DNA from 2 places in the Streptomyces sp. NPDC053755 genome. Region 1 is predicted to be linked to the other one. Evidence: riboswitches for the same ligand, from Rfam matches in the RefSeq annotation. Region 1 holds a riboswitch; the other holds the start of a gene.

Region 1 (8,421 bases):
GGGTGCGGTGCGCGTTCTGCGTCAGCAGGGCGTAGAACTGGGGCAGCTCGAGTGCGGGTTCGCTCAGGCGCAGCGGACCCGCGGGCATCCGGTCGAGACCGGTGGCGATCCTGCGCAGATCGGCCCAGGGAATGCCGACCCCGCCGCCGGAGTCGTGCGGATTGAGCCAGATGCCCCAGTGGTCGGGGTAGAGGGCCCGGGCGATGTCGCGGCCGGTGACCACCTCGTGGGCGCGGTTCCAGCCGGAGGCGGCCAGCTCCTGGGCGGAGGTGACACAGGGGGCGTAGCCGAGGCCGTCGATCTCCATGTTGCCGTACTGCGCGTCGGGTGATCCGGCCTGGCCGTGCCAGAGGAGCATCCACACGTCGCCGTCCGCGAGGGCGTGCAGCAGCCGCTCGTACGCGTCGTAGCGTCCGGGTGCCACCTGGCGCAGCATGTGCTCGACCTGTCCGGCCGCGGCCGTGCCTGACGCGCTCACCTGTGTTCCGCCCCTCGTCCGTCCATCGGTCCTGTTTCCTGACGTGTCATTCCGTGGTGCCCCGCTCAGCCGGCGGCGCGCTGGTAGAACGGGCGCACCCGCTCCAGCATCCAGTCGGCCACGGGGTCCTGGGCAACGTCCAGGAGGATGAGATTCACGGGCCAGGCGGTCTCGACCCGGCCCAGCGCGCGGCCGAGCGCGTCCAGCGGCGCGTTCCGGTCGACGCCGTCCCAGGCGACGAGCCGGACGCCGACGAAGAGGGCCGGTTCGGTCCCCTCGACGCTGGCCAGGGCGCGCCGGGCGCTCGCCACGACGCCGGTGGCCTCGAACTCGGCGGCCGCGGCGGAGAGGAAGTCGACGGGGTCGTCCTGCCAGTCGGGCTCGAAGAGCCGGACCCGGCCGCCGCTCGCGGGGCCGTCCAGCGGGGTGCGGCCGGCCCGGCACAGCTCGGCGACGGCGGGGGGCGGCAGCGGGGCGCCGACGGTGCCGCCGGGGTTCACGGCGATGCCGAGCTGCGGGGGCAGTCCGCGGGCGAAGTCGCGGGCGGGTGCGACCGTGAAGGACATGTGGCTGCCGACGCAGGCCAGGAACTGCTGCTCGGAGCTGAAGACGGGGACATAGGGGAGGCCGTCGATCTCCAGCGTGGGAAGGTCGAGGTCGGTGCTCTCGGGGCTGCCGCCGTTGGGCAGCGGAACCCAGACCGGGCTGCGGCCGAGCACCTCGACGAGCCGGCCCCCGGCGGCGGGGTTGCCGAGCGAGGCGGACAGCACCTCTTCGAGCTCATTGCCCGGCCACGAAACGTCCACGGTCCTCGGTCCCCTTCTCACGCGCCCGGTCACGCGCCCTCGGGGCAGAACCCTAATGCCGCCCTCGCGCCGCCGTGGCCAAAAGCATACGGAGCGCGCCGGGCCGCGGCGGCGCCCGCGGCCCGTCCGCCGGGGGGTGCGCCGTCAGCCGACATCCCGGAAGGTGATCTTCCGCAGGGCGCCGGCCGCGTTCCTGTCGAGCAGGGTCGCCGAGGCGCAGCCGCGGGGCAGCCGGCCGGCCTCCACGGAGCGCAGCAGCCGGCCGACCGCCCGGCGGTGCCGGGCGAAGGCGTATCCGGACACGCCGCGCCCCCGGTCGCGCTGGCCCTCGCGGGCGGCGGCCGGGGTGACGTCGAGCAGGACCAGGTGCAGGGCGCGGCCTCTGCGGCGGGCCTCGCGGGCGAGCCAGTCGCGCACCCAGGACTGGGTGCCGCAGTCGTGGACGATCACGCTCCGCCCCGCGCGCAGCTCCCGGCGCAGGCCGGCGTAGTGCGCGACGCGGACGAGGGGGCGGTAGACCGCGTACGGCAGGAAGCCGGGCATCCGCGCCTCCCAGCGCTCCCGGGCGTCCTGCGAGTCGATGCCGCGGCCGTCGGCCGCACGGCGCATGAGGGTCGACTTGCCGCTGCCGGGCAGCCCGGAGACGACGACGAGGTCTCCCGCCGCGAAGGCGAGCACACGGGGGCCGTGCCCGTCCCGGTCGCGCAGGTCGCGCAGCAGGCGCGCGGCCGCGCCGTGCCGCCGGGTCCTGGCCCGGGCGCGCGGGGCCGGTATGCCGGTACTCGTCGCGTAGGCGCCGGTTCGTTGGAACGTCATCGCTTCTCCCCCTGTCGGGTCTCGAAGACCCTTCCCCAAGAAGTGTAAAGAGACGGTAATGAGGCACAAGCGATTTGCCGATCAGGACCCGCGTGCAATGATGTGCGCGCCAAGCGCACACAACCACATACCGGCCGTTCGAATCCGCGCGGGAGAGTTCCGGACACACCGCAGCAGCGCTGCGGGGGTCCGGGCGCCGAAGGAGCAAGACCCTCCCTTGAATCTCTCAGGCCCCGTACCGCGCGGATGAGGCAGATCTGAAAAGCGGGCGCGCCGTCGCGCCCCACCCAAGGTGCAAGCCGAGGATGCCCTCGGTGAACCTCTCAGGTTCCATGACAGATGGGGAGGAAAGTCCTCTCGTCATGATCTTTTTCGCCCTGGGACCCGGGAGCCACACCCATGAGCACTGCCCGTCTGACCGCCCTCGATGCCCTGCATCGCTCCCTGGGCGCGACCATGACCGACTTCGCGGGCTGGGACATGCCGCTGCGCTACGGCAGCGAGCGTGACGAGCACAACGCCGTGCGGACCAAGGCGGGCCTCTTCGACCTGTCGCACATGGGCGAGATCACGGTCACCGGCCCGCAGGCCGTCGAGCTGCTCGACTTCGCCCTGGTCGGCAACATCTCCACCGTGGGCCCGGGCCGGGCGCGCTACACGATGATCTGCCGGGAGGACGGCGGCATCCTCGACGACCTGATCGTCTACCGCCTCGGCGAGACCGCGTACATGGTCGTCGCCAACGCCTCGAACGCGCAGGTCGTCCTGGACGCGCTCACCGAGCGTGCGGCGGGCTTCGACGCCGAGGTACGGGACGACCGCGACGCGTACGCGCTGATCGCCGTCCAGGGCCCCGAGTCCCCCGGCATCCTGAAGTCGCTGACCGACGCCGACCTGGACGGGCTGAAGTACTACGCCGGTCTGCCCGGCACGGTCGCCGGGGTCCCCGCGCTGATCGCCCGTACCGGCTACACCGGCGAGGACGGCTTCGAGCTGTTCCTGAAGCCCGAGCACGCCGAGGGCGTCTGGCGGGCCCTGACCGAGGCGGGCGCCCCGGTCGGCCTCATCCCCTGCGGCCTCTCCTGCCGTGACACGCTCCGCCTGGAGGCGGGCATGCCGCTCTACGGCCACGAGCTGACCACGGAGCTGACCCCGTTCGACGCCGGTCTCGGCCGGGTCGTGAAGTTCGAGAAGACGACCAACGACGGCGACTTCGTCGGCCGCAAGGCCCTGGAGGCGGCCGCCGAGCGGGCCGAGGCCAACCCGCCCCGCAAGCTGGTCGGCCTGATCGCCGAGGGCCGCCGGGTGCCGCGCGCCGGCTTCGCCGTCGTCGCGGACGGCGTGGTCGTCGGCGAGGTCACCTCCGGCGCCCCCTCCCCGACCCTCGGAAAGCCGATCGCCATGGCCTACGTGGACGCGGCACACGCCGAGCCGGGCACCCAGGGTGTAGGTGTGGACATCCGCGGCACCCACGAGCCGTACGAGGTCGTGGCGCTGCCCTTCTACAAGCGCCGGAAGTGACGTTTCGCGGCCGGGACGATCCGGCCGCGCGTCCCGCCTTCGGTCCCACGTCGCGTCTCATCACGCGAGACCCACGTTCATCAGCACTCCCCCGATCCAGGAGAATCAGGTCATGAGCAACCCCCAGCAGCTGCGCTACACCAAGGAGCACGAGTGGCTGTCGGACGCCGAGGACGGCGTCGCGACGGTCGGCATCACCGAGTTCGCGGCCAACGCGCTCGGGGACGTCGTCTACGCCCAGCTCCCCGCGGTCGGTGACACCGTCACCGCGGGCGAGACCTGCGGCGAGCTGGAGTCGACGAAGTCCGTCAGCGACCTGTACTCCCCCGTGACCGGTGAGGTCACGGAGGCCAACGAGGACGTCGTGAACGACCCCTCCCTGGTGAACACCGCTCCGTTCGAGGGTGGCTGGCTCTTCAAGGTACGTGTCACGGGCGAGCCGGACGATCTGCTCTCCGCCGACGAGTACGCCGCGTTCTCCGCCGGGAACTGAGACCCCTGAGGGATCGATTCATGTCGCTTCTCAACACCCCCCTTCACGAGCTGGACCCGGACGTCGCCGCCGCCGTCGACGCCGAGCTCCACCGCCAGCAGTCCACCCTCGAGATGATCGCCTCGGAGAACTTCGCTCCGGTCGCGGTCATGGAGGCGCAGGGCTCCGTCCTGACCAACAAGTACGCCGAGGGCTACCCGGGCCGCCGCTACTACGGCGGCTGCGAGCACGTCGACGTGGCGGAGCAGATCGCCATCGACCGGGTCAAGGACCTCTTCGGCGCCGAGTACGCCAACGTGCAGCCGCACTCCGGCGCCTCCGCCAACCAGGCCGCGCTCTTCGCCCTCGCCCAGCCCGGCGACACCATCCTGGGTCTGGACCTGGCGCACGGCGGCCACCTCACCCACGGCATGCGCCTGAACTTCTCCGGCAAGCAGTTCAACGTGGTCGCCTACCACGTCGACGCCGCCGGGCTGGTCGACATGGCCGAGGTCGAGCGCCTCGCCAAGGAGCACCGCCCCAAGGTGATCATCGCGGGCTGGTCCGCCTACCCGCGCCAGCTGGACTTCGCGGAGTTCCGCCGGATCGCCGACGAGGTCGATGCCTTCCTGTGGGTCGACATGGCCCACTTCGCGGGCCTGGTCGCCGCCGGGCTGCACCCCAACCCGGTGCCGTTCGCGGACGTGGTGACCTCCACCACGCACAAGACGCTGGGCGGGCCGCGCGGCGGCATCATCCTGGCGAAGAAGGACTTCGCGAAGAAGCTGAACTCCTCGGTCTTCCCCGGCTTCCAGGGCGGCCCGCTGGAGCACGTGATCGCCGCGAAGGCCGTCTCCTTCAAGGTCGCGGCCTCGGAGGAGTTCAAGGAGCGCCAGCAGCGCACGGTGGAGGGCGCCCGCATCCTCGCCGAGCGTCTGGTCCAGGGCGACGTCACCGAGCACGGCGTCTCGATCCTGTCCGGCGGCACGGACGTGCACCTGGTCCTGGTCGACCTGCGCGACAGCGAGCTCGACGGGCAGCAGGCCGAGGACCGCCTCCACGAGGTCGGCATCACGGTCAACCGCAACGCGATCCCGAACGACCCGCGCCCCCCGATGGTCACCTCGGGCCTGCGGATCGGTACGCCGGCGCTCGCGACCCGCGGATTCGCCACCGAGGACTTCACCGAGGTCGCCGACATCATCGCGGAGACCCTGAAGCCCGGCTTCGACGGGGACAAGGCCCAGGCGCTCAAGGCCCGCGTCACCGCGCTGGCCGCTAAGCACCCGCTGTACCCCGGTCTGAAGTAGTTTCCTCCGTCGTACGCTTTAGTTCCAGGTTCGTTCGTACGACAGCTCCGGGGCACCGCGCACACTGGACAGTGAGCGCGGTGCCCCAGCCCGTGTTCCACCGCTTGTTTCCGCGCTTTGCTGCTCCACCCCGGCAGACAACGGCGTCTACCACCCCCACAAGGAGTTCCCCGTGGCCATCTCGGTCTTCGACCTGTTCTCGATCGGCATCGGCCCGTCCAGCTCCCACACGGTGGGTCCGATGCGCGCCGCGCGCATGTTCGCCCGCCGGCTGAAGAACGAGGGCCTGCTGGCCCACACGGCCTCGATACGGGCGGAGCTGTACGGCTCGCTGGGCGCGACCGGACACGGTCACGGCACGCCGAAGGCCGTCCTGCTCGGCCTGGAGGGTGACTCTCCGCGCACGGTCGACGTCGAGACGGCCGACGACCAGGTCGAGCGGATCAAGTCGAGCGGCCGGATCAGCCTCCTCGGCGTGCACGAGATCCCCTTCGACTTCGACGAGGACCTGGTGCTGCACCGCCGCAAGGCGCTCCCGTACCACGCCAACGGCATGACCATCCTCGCGTACGACACCGAGGGCGCCGTGGTCCTGGAGAAGACGTACTACTCGGTCGGCGGCGGCTTCGTCGTGGACGAGGACGCCGTGCAGGGCGAGAACCCGATCGTCCCGGACGACACGGTCCTGAAGTACCCCTTCCGCACGGGCGACGAGCTGCTGCGCCTGGCGAAGGAGACCGGCCTGTCGATCTCGGCGCTGATGCTGGAGAACGAGAAGGCCTGGCGCACCGAGGACGAGATCCGCGAGGGCCTCCTGGAGATCTGGCGCGTCATGCAGGCCTGCGTCGCGCGCGGCATGTCCCGCGAGGGCATCCTGCCCGGCGGCCTCAAGGTGCGCCGCCGCGCCGCGAACACGGCCCGCAAGCTGCGCTCCGAGGGCGACCCGGCGGCGCTCGCGATGGAGTGGATCACCCTCTACGCCATGGCCGTGAACGAGGAGAACGCGGCGGGCGGGCGCGTGGTCACCGCCCCGACGAACGGCGCGGCCGGCATCATCCCCGCGGTCCTGCACTACTACATGAACTTCGTGCCCGGCGCCGACGACGAGGGCGTGGTCCGCTTCCTGCTCGCGGCGGGCGCCATCGGCATGCTCTTCAAGGAGAACGCCTCGATCTCCGGCGCCGAGGTCGGCTGCCAGGGCGAGGTCGGCTCGGCATGCTCGATGGCGGCGGGCGCCCTCGCCGAGGTCCTGGGCGGCTCTCCGGAGCAGGTGGAGAACGCGGCCGAGATCGGCATGGAGCACAACCTCGGCCTGACCTGCGACCCGGTGGGCGGCCTGGTCCAGATCCCGTGCATCGAGCGCAACGGCATGGCGGCGGTCAAGGCGGTCACGGCGGCGAAGATGTCGATGCGCGGCGACGGCAGCCACCTGGTCTCCCTGGACAAGGTGATCAAGACGATGAAGGAGACCGGCGCGGACATGTCGGTCAAGTACAAGGAGACGGCCCGCGGCGGTCTCGCGGTGAACATCATCGAGTGCTGAGGACGTAGGCCCGGGGCCCGCGCGTCGCGACGCGCGGGCCCCGGCACCCTGCCTCGGGGCGGCCGTGGGCGCCCGGTCAGTCCTCGCCGGGGGCAGGCGCGTCGGCGAGGGCGAGGCGGTCGCGGAGAGCCGCGTTCTCGGCCTCGAGGAGCGCGATGCGCTTGCGGGCGAAGTACAGCTCCATGACGGCGTCCTGGAATTCGGACACGAGCTGTTCGGGGGTCAGTTCCATGGAGACCTCGGTGCTCGGACGGGCGGTCAGGCCGGCGCGACGGTGGTGACGGTGCCGGAAGGGCCGCGCCATTTGAGGGCGCCGCCCTCGGCGAAGAGGACACCGCCGTTCGTCGGGTTCTCGCTCGGCACCGTGGTGGCGTTGCGGATGCCGATCACGCCGTCGCCGCCGCCGTACGACTCGGCGCTCGTCACTCCGAACATGGCGTTCTGGGCGGCCAGCGCGCCGCTGTTGAGGATCCGCAGCTTCGCGACGCCCGCCCGGTCGCGGAACTCGGCCAGGCGGCTGGCGGAGTCCGTGTTCGCCTGCATGAGCAGCCCGATGGAGGAGGTCCGCTGGTCGATCTCCACCCGGCCCCGGGGAGTGGCGCCGATCGCGATGCCGATGCCCACCGCTCCCGAGCCCTTTACCACGAAGTCGTCCACGCCGTTGTTCCGCAGCGTGATGAGGTTGCCCTTGGTGGGGCCCGTGGTGTGGGTGACGAAGATGCCCTGGGCGGCGGTGCCACCCGACTTGTCCTCGACCCCGGTCGTCTCCAGGTAGACGGAGACCGCTGCGGCTCCCCCGTCCGAGGCGTCCACGTGGCCCCGGTGGGTGATCTTGAGCGTGCCGTGCTTCCGCTCCGCGCCGGACAGGTACATCGCCGAGTCGTCCGGGTTGTGGGAGACGACGTTCAGCGCGACGCCGTTGCCGGCCACGCCGGACTGGAAGGCGGTCAGCGCGTGGAGCTTCGACGTGGTCGCCGTGGACACCGCGAGGAACGACGACGTGGCGCCGCCGTCGGTCGTGAAGTTCCTGGCCCGCACCTCGCCCGGGTAGACGACGTCCCCCTCCGCCTGGACTGCCTCCGGCTCCGCCGCCGACGCGGTTCCCGATCCGGCGGCCACCGTCACGGCCCCCGCCGTGAACGCGCCCAGGAACAGCCTTCTCGTACTGGTCACTTCGACTCCTCGTCCCACCCCTATACGACAGGACGGCACGCTACGTGGTGAACTGCGGCTCGCGCCAGATCCGCCAGGAGGCGACCGGCCGGGGACCGGCCGCCCGCCGGCCGCCGGCCCCCGACCGTCAGCGCGGGAGGTCGAAGAAGGCGGCCGCGCGGCCGAGCGCCGCCGGATCGGCCTCGATGTCCCCGGCCCTGTGCGCGCGGGCCAGCAGCGCGCCCCGCCACTCCATGCCGAGGTAGTCCGCCGTCCGCCGGAGCATGCCCGTCAGGGGCTCCGCGTCCGCGGCCTCGCCGCGG
Region 2 (8,421 bases), on a different contig from region 1:
GCCGGCCGTCACCCGCAGAGCGACATCTTCCTGGACGACGTGACCGTGTCGCGGCGCCATGTCGAGTTCCGGCGGGCGCAGGACGGCAGCTTCACGGTGGCCGACGTCGGCAGCCTCAACGGCACCTACGTCAACCGCGAGCCGATCGACTCGGCCGTGCTGTCCAACGGCGACGAGGTGCAGATCGGCAAGTACCGGCTGGTCTTCTACTCGAGCCAGCGGGCCGTGTAACGCCTCGGAGAGAGCCTTCAGGGAAGGTCCATGCTGCGAACACCGACGGGCGGTGCCGGACACGGCACCGCCGCCGCGGGCGACCGGCTGGTCAGCATCGGCGCGGTGCTGAGCCAGCTGCGCGACGAGTTTCCCGAAGTGACGATCTCCAAGATCCGGTTCCTGGAGGCCGAGGGACTCGTCGAGCCCCGTCGGACGGCCTCCGGGTACCGGAAGTTCAGCCCCCAGGACGTGGAGCGGCTTGCCCAGATCCTGCGGATGCAGCGTGACCACTATCTTCCGCTGAAGGTGATCCGGGAGCATCTCGACGCCCTCGCCCGCGGCGAGCAGGTCAAGCTGCCGTCCCCGAGTCCCCAGCGGGACCTGCCGGACGGGCCGTGGGAGCCGGAGAGCGACCGCCCGACCGCCGCGCGGGTGGGGCGGGCCGAACTGCTCGCCGCCGCCGAGGTGAGCGAGGAGGAGCTCGCGGAGTGGGAGTCGTACGGCCTGATCGCCCCGGGGCCCGGGGGAGGCTACGACGCCGAGGCGGTCACGGTCGCACGGCTCGTGGCGGACCTGGGCAGATTCGGTCTCGAACCGCGTCATCTCAGGGCGGTGAAGGCGGCCGCCGACCGTGAGGCCGGACTGGTCGAGCAGATGGTCGCGCCGCTGCGCCGGCACCGTAATCCGCAGACCAGGGCCCATGCGGAGGCCACCGCTAAGGAGCTCGCGGGACTGTCCGTGAGGCTGCACGCGGCACTGGTCCAGACCGCCCTCGGGCTCCGGCTGCCTTGATCTTGAGGGGCCCCGACTACCCAAACCGGTCGAGCACGTCCTAGGGTTGCTGTGTGAACGAGCTCGACGTTGTGGGTGTCCGGGTGGAAATGCCCTCGAACCAGCCGATCGTGCTCCTGCGTGAAGTGGGAGGCGATCGGTACCTCCCCATCTGGATCGGACCAGGTGAGGCGACCGCGATCGCCTTCGCTCAGCAGGGCATGGCCCCTGCGAGGCCGCTGACGCACGACCTCTTCAAGGACGTCCTGGAGGCCGTGGGCCAGGAGCTCACGGAGGTCCGCATCACCGATCTCCGAGACGGGGTCTTCTACGCGGAGCTGGTCTTCGCCAGCGGCGTCGAGGTGAGCGCCAGGCCGTCCGACGCGATAGCGCTGGCCCTGCGCACCGGGACGCCGATCTTCGGCAGCGACGGTGTCCTGGACGACGCCGGCATCGCGATTCCGGATGAGCAGGAGGACGAGGTGGAGAAGTTCCGCGAGTTCCTCGACCAGATCTCGCCCGAGGACTTCGGTTCCAGCAGCCAGTGAGGCGCCGGGCCCGGCGCGGCGCCTGGACAGGGGCCGCACCGGCGGGGTGCCGTGGCGGGCAGGGAGTCGCTCCGCGGGGCGCTGATCCGATGGCGCGTCAGCGCATCCGACTAGCCGTTCCCCGAAGAGAGGTACGGGAAACCACTCTCAGGGTGATTATCACTCGGCGTGCCGAGTGTGGCGATCGTTGACGCACCCCGAGTGACTGCCTACCTTCGTGTGGGCAGGTCAAGGACGGAGGGTCGGCGTGATGAGCAGCGGCGACGGTACGGCAGGGGGCTCCCTCGGGCGTGCGCCCGGGGAGAGCGGTCCGTATCCGCTTCACGGCGGTGTGAGCGACTTCGGTACGGACGCGGGCGCGGGTCAGGGCGATGCGGGGACGGACGGCGACGCGGAGACCGTGGGGTACCGGGGTCCCACCGCGTGCGCCGCGGCCGGGATCACGTACCGCCAGTTGGACTACTGGGCGCGTACGGGCCTGGTCGAGCCGAGCGTACGGGCGGCGTACGGATCCGGGACGCAGCGGCTCTACAGCTTCCGCGACGTCGTCGTCCTCAAGATCGTCAAGCGGTTCCTGGACACCGGTGTCGCGCTGCAGAACATCCGTGCCGCCGTGCAGCACCTGCGCGCCCACGGCTTCCGCGATCTGGAGCGGATGACGCTGATGAGCGACGGCGCCACCGTGTACGAGTGCTCCTCGCCCGACGAGGTCGTCTCCCTGCTCCAGGGCGGGCAGGGCGTCTTCGGGATCGCGGTGGGCGTGGTCTGGCGGGACGTGGAGTCCGCGCTGTCCCAGCTGCACGGGGAGCGCGTCGACACGGGCGAGACCCTGATCGGTCACAACCCCGGGGACGAACTGGCCCGGCGGCGGCGCGACCGGGCCGTCTGAGCCCCGGCGCGGTGCGGCCGGGGGCGGGCACGCCGCGCGTGCCCCGTACGGTCGTACGGCCCGATTGTCAGTGGCGTAGGGCAGCATCGGAGATGTGAGAGCCGCGCCGACGATCCTGCATCTGGACATGGATGCCTTCTTCGCGGCCGCCGAGCAGGCGGCGAAGCCGAGCCTGCGCGGAAAGCCCGTGGTGGTGGGCGGTCTCGGGCCGCGCGGCGTGGTCGCCACCGCGTCGTACGAGGCGCGGCGCTTCGGTGTCCACTCGGCGATGCCGATGGCGCAGGCGCGCAGGCGCGCGCCGAACGCCGCCTATCTCGTACCGCGCTTCGCCTTCTACCGCTCGATCAGCGAGCAGGTCATGGAGCTTCTGGGGCGGCTGTCGCCGCTGGTGGAGCCCCTCAGCCTGGACGAGGCGTTCGTGGACCTGGAGGCCGGTGCGCAGGCCGACGACAGCGCCGGTGCGCGCCGGGCGGGGGAGCGGCTGAGGCGGGACATCCTGGCGACGACCGGGCTGACGGGCTCGGTGGGCCTCGCGGGGTCCAAGATGATCGCGAAGATCGCCTCGGAGGAGGCGAAACCGGACGGGCTGGTGCTGATCGAGCCGGGTACGGAGCGGGAGCTGCTCGGGCCGAAGTCGGTCCGCATCCTGCCGGGCGTCGGGCCGGCCACGGGGGAGCATCTGCGGCGCGCGGGCATGACCACGGTGTCCGACCTCGCGGAGGCGGGCGAGGACGAGCTTGTACGGCTCCTGGGGCGGTCGCACGGCGCGTCCCTGTACAGGATGGCCCAGGGGCACGACGACAGGCCCGTGGTGGCCGAGCGGGACGCGAAGTCCGTGTCGGTCGAGGACACCTTCGACGTGGACCTGCACGACCGGCTGAGGATCCGCATGGAGGTGGAGCGGCTGGCGGAGCGGTGCGTGGGGCGGCTGCGGGGCTCCGGGCACTCGGGGCGGACGATCGTGCTCAAGGTGCGGCGGTACGACTTCTCGACGCTGACGCGGTCCGAGACGCTGCGCGGGCCCACCGACGATCCGGTCGTGGTGCGGGAGGCCGCTGGACGGCTCCTCGAGGGGGTGGACACCACGGGCGGGGTGAGACTCCTGGGAGTGGGGGTCAGCGGGCTGGCGGACTTCACCCAGGAGGACCTGTTCGCCCAGGCGGAGGCAGAGGCGCGGGCCGGGGCCCAAGCGACGGGGGAGGCGCCCGGCGGTGCGGAGGCGTCGCCGGACCGGCCGCCGGAGCAGGTGGAGACGTCCGAGGCCGGGACGGACGGCGCGGAGGCGCCGCCCGAGCGACGGTGGTCCCCCGGGCACGACGTACGGCACGCGGTCCACGGGCCGGGGTGGGTGCAGGGGAGCGGGGTCGGCCGGGTCACCGTGCGCTTCGAGGTGCCGGGCTCGGCGCCGGGCCGGGTTCGGACGTTTCCCGTCGACGACCCGGAGCTGGAACCGGCGGATCCGCTGCCTCTGGTCGGAGGCGGGGAGGGGCCGGCGGCCGTGGCGTAGAGAACCGCCGTCGATCGGACCGGAGGGCGGTCGTCCGGCCCCTCCCGCGCGCGGCCCGGCGGCCGTCGCCGGGGGACATGCGCGACCGGGCCCGGCGCCCGTCGCCAGGGCGCGTGCGCGGTCGGGCCGGGGAGGGCCGTGTCAGGTCTCCTCCTGGCCCGCGAGGCGGCCGAAGTCGCGGTCGGGCACCGGGGGGAGGGCGATGTTGTAGTGGCGGTAGAGCTGGAGCTCCTGCTCCGGGGAGAGGTGGCGGCCCACGCCGAAGTCCGGTGCGTCCTTGATCAGGGCGCGCTCGTACGGGATGCGCAGGCCGTCCTCGACCAGTTCGCTGGGCTCCAGGGGGACGAAGGCGTCCCGGCTGAACAGGCCGGTGCGGACCGCGGCCCACTCGGGCACTCCGGTCGCGTCGTCGAGGTACACCTCGTCCACGGTGCCGATCTTGTTGCCGTCGCGGTCGAACGCCTTGCGGCCGATCAGGCTGCGCGGATCGATGTCGGTCTGCACGGTCCCTCCAACTGGTCGCGACTGCTCTACAGAGACTACGAAAGTGCACATCCGAGATGTCGGCCACTTGAGCGACGGCAGGGGGAAGCGCGCTGGTAGGCTGGCTGTGGCTGTCGACCCCGTGCGGGAGAGTCCTCCGGAGAAACCTTTCGGAGGCGCCGAAGGAGCAAATCCTCCCCGGAATCTCTCAGGCCCCCGTACCGCACGGACGAGGTCACTCTGGAAAGCAGGGCGGGCGTCAGACGGCATCCGCTCTCACCGACGGTGAAAGCCGGCGTGCCCTTCGGCGTGCCGGTGAAGCTCTCAGGTTGAGATGACAGAGGGGGAGGCCGTCCGGGCACCCGCGCCGTGGTGCTTCTCGCAGGTCGTGACGACCAGGAGGCCTCCGTACATGACCGCTCACCGCATCCCGCTCTCCGAGCTCGAACAGGGCATCCCGTTCGAGCAGCGGCACATCGGGCCCGACGCCGAAGCCCGTGCCAAGATGCTCGCGCAGGTCGGCTACGGCTCCCTGGACGAGCTGACCGCCGCCGCCGTGCCGGACGTGATCAAGAGCGCCGAGGCGCTCGGACTGCCCGCCGCCCGCACCGAGGCCGAGGTCCTCGCTGAGCTGCGTGAGCTCGCCGACCGCAACCAGGTCCTCGCCCCCATGATCGGCCTCGGCTACTACGGCACCTTCACCCCGCCGGTCATCCTCCGGAACGTCATGGAGAACCCCGCCTGGTACACGGCGTACACGCCCTACCAGCCGGAGATCTCCCAGGGCCGCCTCGAGGCGCTGCTCAACTTCCAGACGATGGTCGCCGACCTGACCGGTCTGCCCACCTCCGGTGCCTCGCTGCTGGACGAGGGCACGGCGGCCGCCGAGGCCATGGCCCTGTCCCGCCGGGTCGGCAAGGTCAAGAACGGTGTCTTCCTCGTCGACGCCGACGCCCTGCCCCAGACCATCGCCGTCATCGAGACGCGTGCCGAGCCCACCGGTGTCGAGGTCGTCGTCGCCGACCTGAGCGACGGCATTCCCGCCGAGGTCGCCGAGCGCGGCGTCTTCGGCGTGCTGCTCCAGTACCCCGGGGCCTCCGGCGCCGTCCGGGACATCAAGCCGCTCGTCGACGCGGCCCACGAGCTGGGCGCGATCGTCACCGTCGCCGCCGACCTGCTCGCGCTGACCCTGCTCACCTCGCCCGGCGAGCTGGGCGCGGACATCGCCGTCGGCACCACGCAGCGCTTCGGCGTGCCCATGGGCTTCGGCGGTCCGCACGCCGGCTACATGGCCGTCCAGGACAAGCACGCCCGCTCCCTCCCCGGCCGTCTCGTCGGCGTCTCCGTCGACGCCGACGGGAACAGGGCCTACCGTCTGGCCCTGCAGACCCGCGAGCAGCACATCCGCCGCGAGAAGGCCACCAGCAACATCTGCACCGCCCAGGTGCTGCTCGCCGTCATGGCCGGCATGTACGCCGTCTACCACGGCCCCGACGGCCTGAAGCAGATCGCGCAGCGCGTCCACCGGTACGCCACCGTCCTCGCCGAGGGACTGCGCGCCGGAGGTGTCGAGGTCGTGCACGACGCGTACTTCGACACCCTGACCGTCCGCGTGCCGGGCAAGGCCGCCGAGGCCGTCGCCGCCGCCCGTGAGGCCGGCGTCAACCTCTACCGCGTCGACGCCGACCACGTGTCGGTCTCGTGCGACGAGACCACGGGCCGCGCCCAGCTCGGCGCCGTGTGGAGCGCCTTCGGAGTCGACGCCGACATCGAGGCCCTGGACGCCGTCGCCGAGGACAGGCTGCCCGTCTCCCTCCTGCGCACCGACACGTACCTGACCCACCCGGTCTTCCACGCGCACCGCTCCGAGACGTCGATGCTGCGCTACCTCCGCAGGCTCGCCGACCGCGACTACGCCCTGGACCGCGGCATGATCCCGCTCGGCTCCTGCACCATGAAGCTGAACGCGACCACCGAGATGGAGCCGGTGACCTGGCCGGAGTTCGGCCAGATCCACCCCTTCGCACCCATCGAGCAGGTGCAGGGCTACCTCACGCTCATCACCGAGCTGGAGGAGCGTCTGGCCGAGGTCACCGGCTACGACAAGGTCTCCCTCCAGCCCAACGCCGGTTCGCAGGGCGAACTCGCCGGTCTGCTCGCCGTCCGCGCCTACCACCGGGCCAACGGCGACCTCCAGCGCACGGTCTGCCTCATCCCGTCGTCGGCGCACGGCACCAACGCCGCCAGCGCCGTGATGGCGGGCATGAAGGTCGTCGTCGTCAAGACCGCGGACGACGGCGAGGTCGACGTCGAGGACCTGCGCGCGAAGATCGAGCAGTACCGCGACGAGCTGTCCGTGCTGATGATCACCTACCCGTCCACGCACGGCGTGTTCGAGGAGCACGTCGCCGACATCTGCGGCGCCGTGCACGACGCCGGCGGTCAGGTGTACGTCGACGGCGCCAACCTCAACGCGCTCGTCGGCCTCGCCAAGCCCGGCAAGTTCGGCGGCGACGTCTCGCACCTCAACCTGCACAAGACCTTCTGCATCCCGCACGGCGGCGGCGGCCCCGGCGTCGGCCCGGTCGGCGTGCGCGCGCACCTCGCGCCGTACCTGCCCAGCCACCCGCTCCAGCCCGCCGCGGGCCCGGAGACGGGCGTCGGCCCGATCTCGGCCGCCCCCTGGGGCTCGGCGGGGATCCTGCCGATCTCGTGGTCGTACGTGCGCCTGATGGGTGGCGAGGGCCTCACGCGCGCCACGCAGGTGGCCGTCCTCGCCGCGAACTACATCGCCAAGCGCCTGGAGCCGCACTACCCGGTGCTCTACACCGGCCCGGCCGGTCTGGTCGCCCACGAGTGCATCGTCGACCTGCGCCCGATCTCCAAGGCGACCGGTGTCAGCGTCGACGACATCGCCAAGCGTCTGATCGACTACGGCTTCCACGCGCCGACGATGTCCTTCCCGGTCGCCGGCACGCTGATGATCGAGCCGACCGAGTCCGAGGACCTGACCGAGCTCGACCGCTTCTGCGACACGATGATCGCCATTCGCGGCGAGATCGAGAAGGTGGCGTCGGGCGAGTGGCCCGCGGACGACAACCCGCTCCGCAACGCGCCGCACACCGCGGCCGCGCTGGGCGGCGAGTGGAACCACGCGTACACCCGTGACGAGGCGGTCTTCCCGGCCGGTGTCTCGGCCGCGGACAAGTACTGGCCGCCGGTCCGCCGGATCGACGGGGCGTTCGGAGACCGCAACCTGGTCTGCTCCTGCCCGCCGCTGGACGCGTACGACAACTGAGCATGAGTCAGGGCCGGTTCGGAGGATTCCTCCGGGCCGGCCCTTGTCGTGTTCCTCGTGTGCGTGGCGCTGTGGGACCGCCTTCCGCGGGACTGCCCTCCCGTCAGGCGGCGGTCGTCACGTGGGCCGCCCTGAGCGGGCGGTGCGGGGCGATGATCTGCCCGTCGGGCAGCAGTTCACCGGTGTCCTCGAAGAGCAGGACTCCGTTGCACAGCAGGCTCCAGCCCTGCTCCGGGTGGTGTGCCATCAGACGCGCCGCCTCCCGGTCGGCGGAGTCGGCGGTGGGACAGGCTGGCTGGTGCTGACACATGGGTGGGTTCTTTCGCTGGGTCGTGGTGAATGTCGTCCTGCGGCTCGACGCGGTGCTCATGGCCGCCCCCCGTTGTCGGTTCGGTTGGTCCAGTGTTCCCCTACGGACGTCGATCCGCAGGTATTTCGCGGCAGCTCTTCCTACTGCATGAAGAGGTATCACCCGCGCGGGCGGTTCAACTCAACTCGGAGGTCACTTCGGGTGGTTCGGGATAGCCCCAGCGGGCTAGTCCGTCCGGGTCGGGTCGTTCGACGGGGGTGTTCGACACTGTCCGGCGGGCAGGTCCGGACGAACCGGGGCCGTCGGAGAGGCCCTGGCCGCCGCCGGCCGAGAGGCCCCGCGCGGACGGCGCCCCCACGAACCGTGCCCCGCGACCGGATCGGTCGCGGGGCACGGGTGCGC

The links. A riboswitch is a leader RNA that binds a small molecule or an ion and turns the genes downstream of it on or off. The one in region 1 is predicted to bind glycine.
Region 2: it holds a riboswitch for glycine, as region 1 does, so the genes downstream of both, gcvP (aminomethyl-transferring glycine dehydrogenase) here and gcvT (glycine cleavage system aminomethyltransferase GcvT) in region 1, are expected to answer to the same signal.

What each region holds. Positions count from the first base shown of each region.
Region 1 covers NZ_JBFASK010000020.1:2,801-11,221, reverse strand. The annotation lists gene AB0K65_RS19940 (enhanced serine sensitivity protein SseB C-terminal domain-containing protein) at 1-478, opposite strand, end outside; gene AB0K65_RS19935 (enhanced serine sensitivity protein SseB) at 544-1,284, opposite strand; gene AB0K65_RS19930 (AAA family ATPase) at 1,429-2,100, opposite strand; glycine riboswitch at 2,240-2,351, shown strand; gene gcvT (glycine cleavage system aminomethyltransferase GcvT) at 2,500-3,621, shown strand; gene gcvH (glycine cleavage system protein GcvH) at 3,734-4,114, shown strand; gene glyA (serine hydroxymethyltransferase) at 4,135-5,403, shown strand; gene AB0K65_RS19910 (L-serine ammonia-lyase) at 5,576-6,946, shown strand; gene AB0K65_RS19905 (hypothetical protein) at 7,023-7,178, opposite strand; gene AB0K65_RS19900 (hyaluronoglucosaminidase) at 7,205-8,119, opposite strand; gene AB0K65_RS19895 (NAD(P)H-dependent oxidoreductase) at 8,247-8,421, opposite strand, start outside.
Region 2 covers NZ_JBFASK010000050.1:20,950-29,370, reverse strand. The annotation lists gene AB0K65_RS30065 (FHA domain-containing protein) at 1-231, shown strand, start outside; gene AB0K65_RS30060 (MerR family transcriptional regulator) at 262-1,005, shown strand; gene AB0K65_RS30055 (bifunctional nuclease family protein) at 1,059-1,532, shown strand; gene AB0K65_RS30050 (MerR family transcriptional regulator) at 1,783-2,421, shown strand; gene AB0K65_RS30045 (DNA polymerase IV) at 2,516-3,928, shown strand; gene AB0K65_RS30040 (PRC-barrel domain-containing protein) at 4,070-4,432, opposite strand; glycine riboswitch at 4,547-4,645, shown strand; gene gcvP (aminomethyl-transferring glycine dehydrogenase) at 4,824-7,709, shown strand; gene AB0K65_RS30030 (DUF5999 family protein) at 7,813-8,019, opposite strand.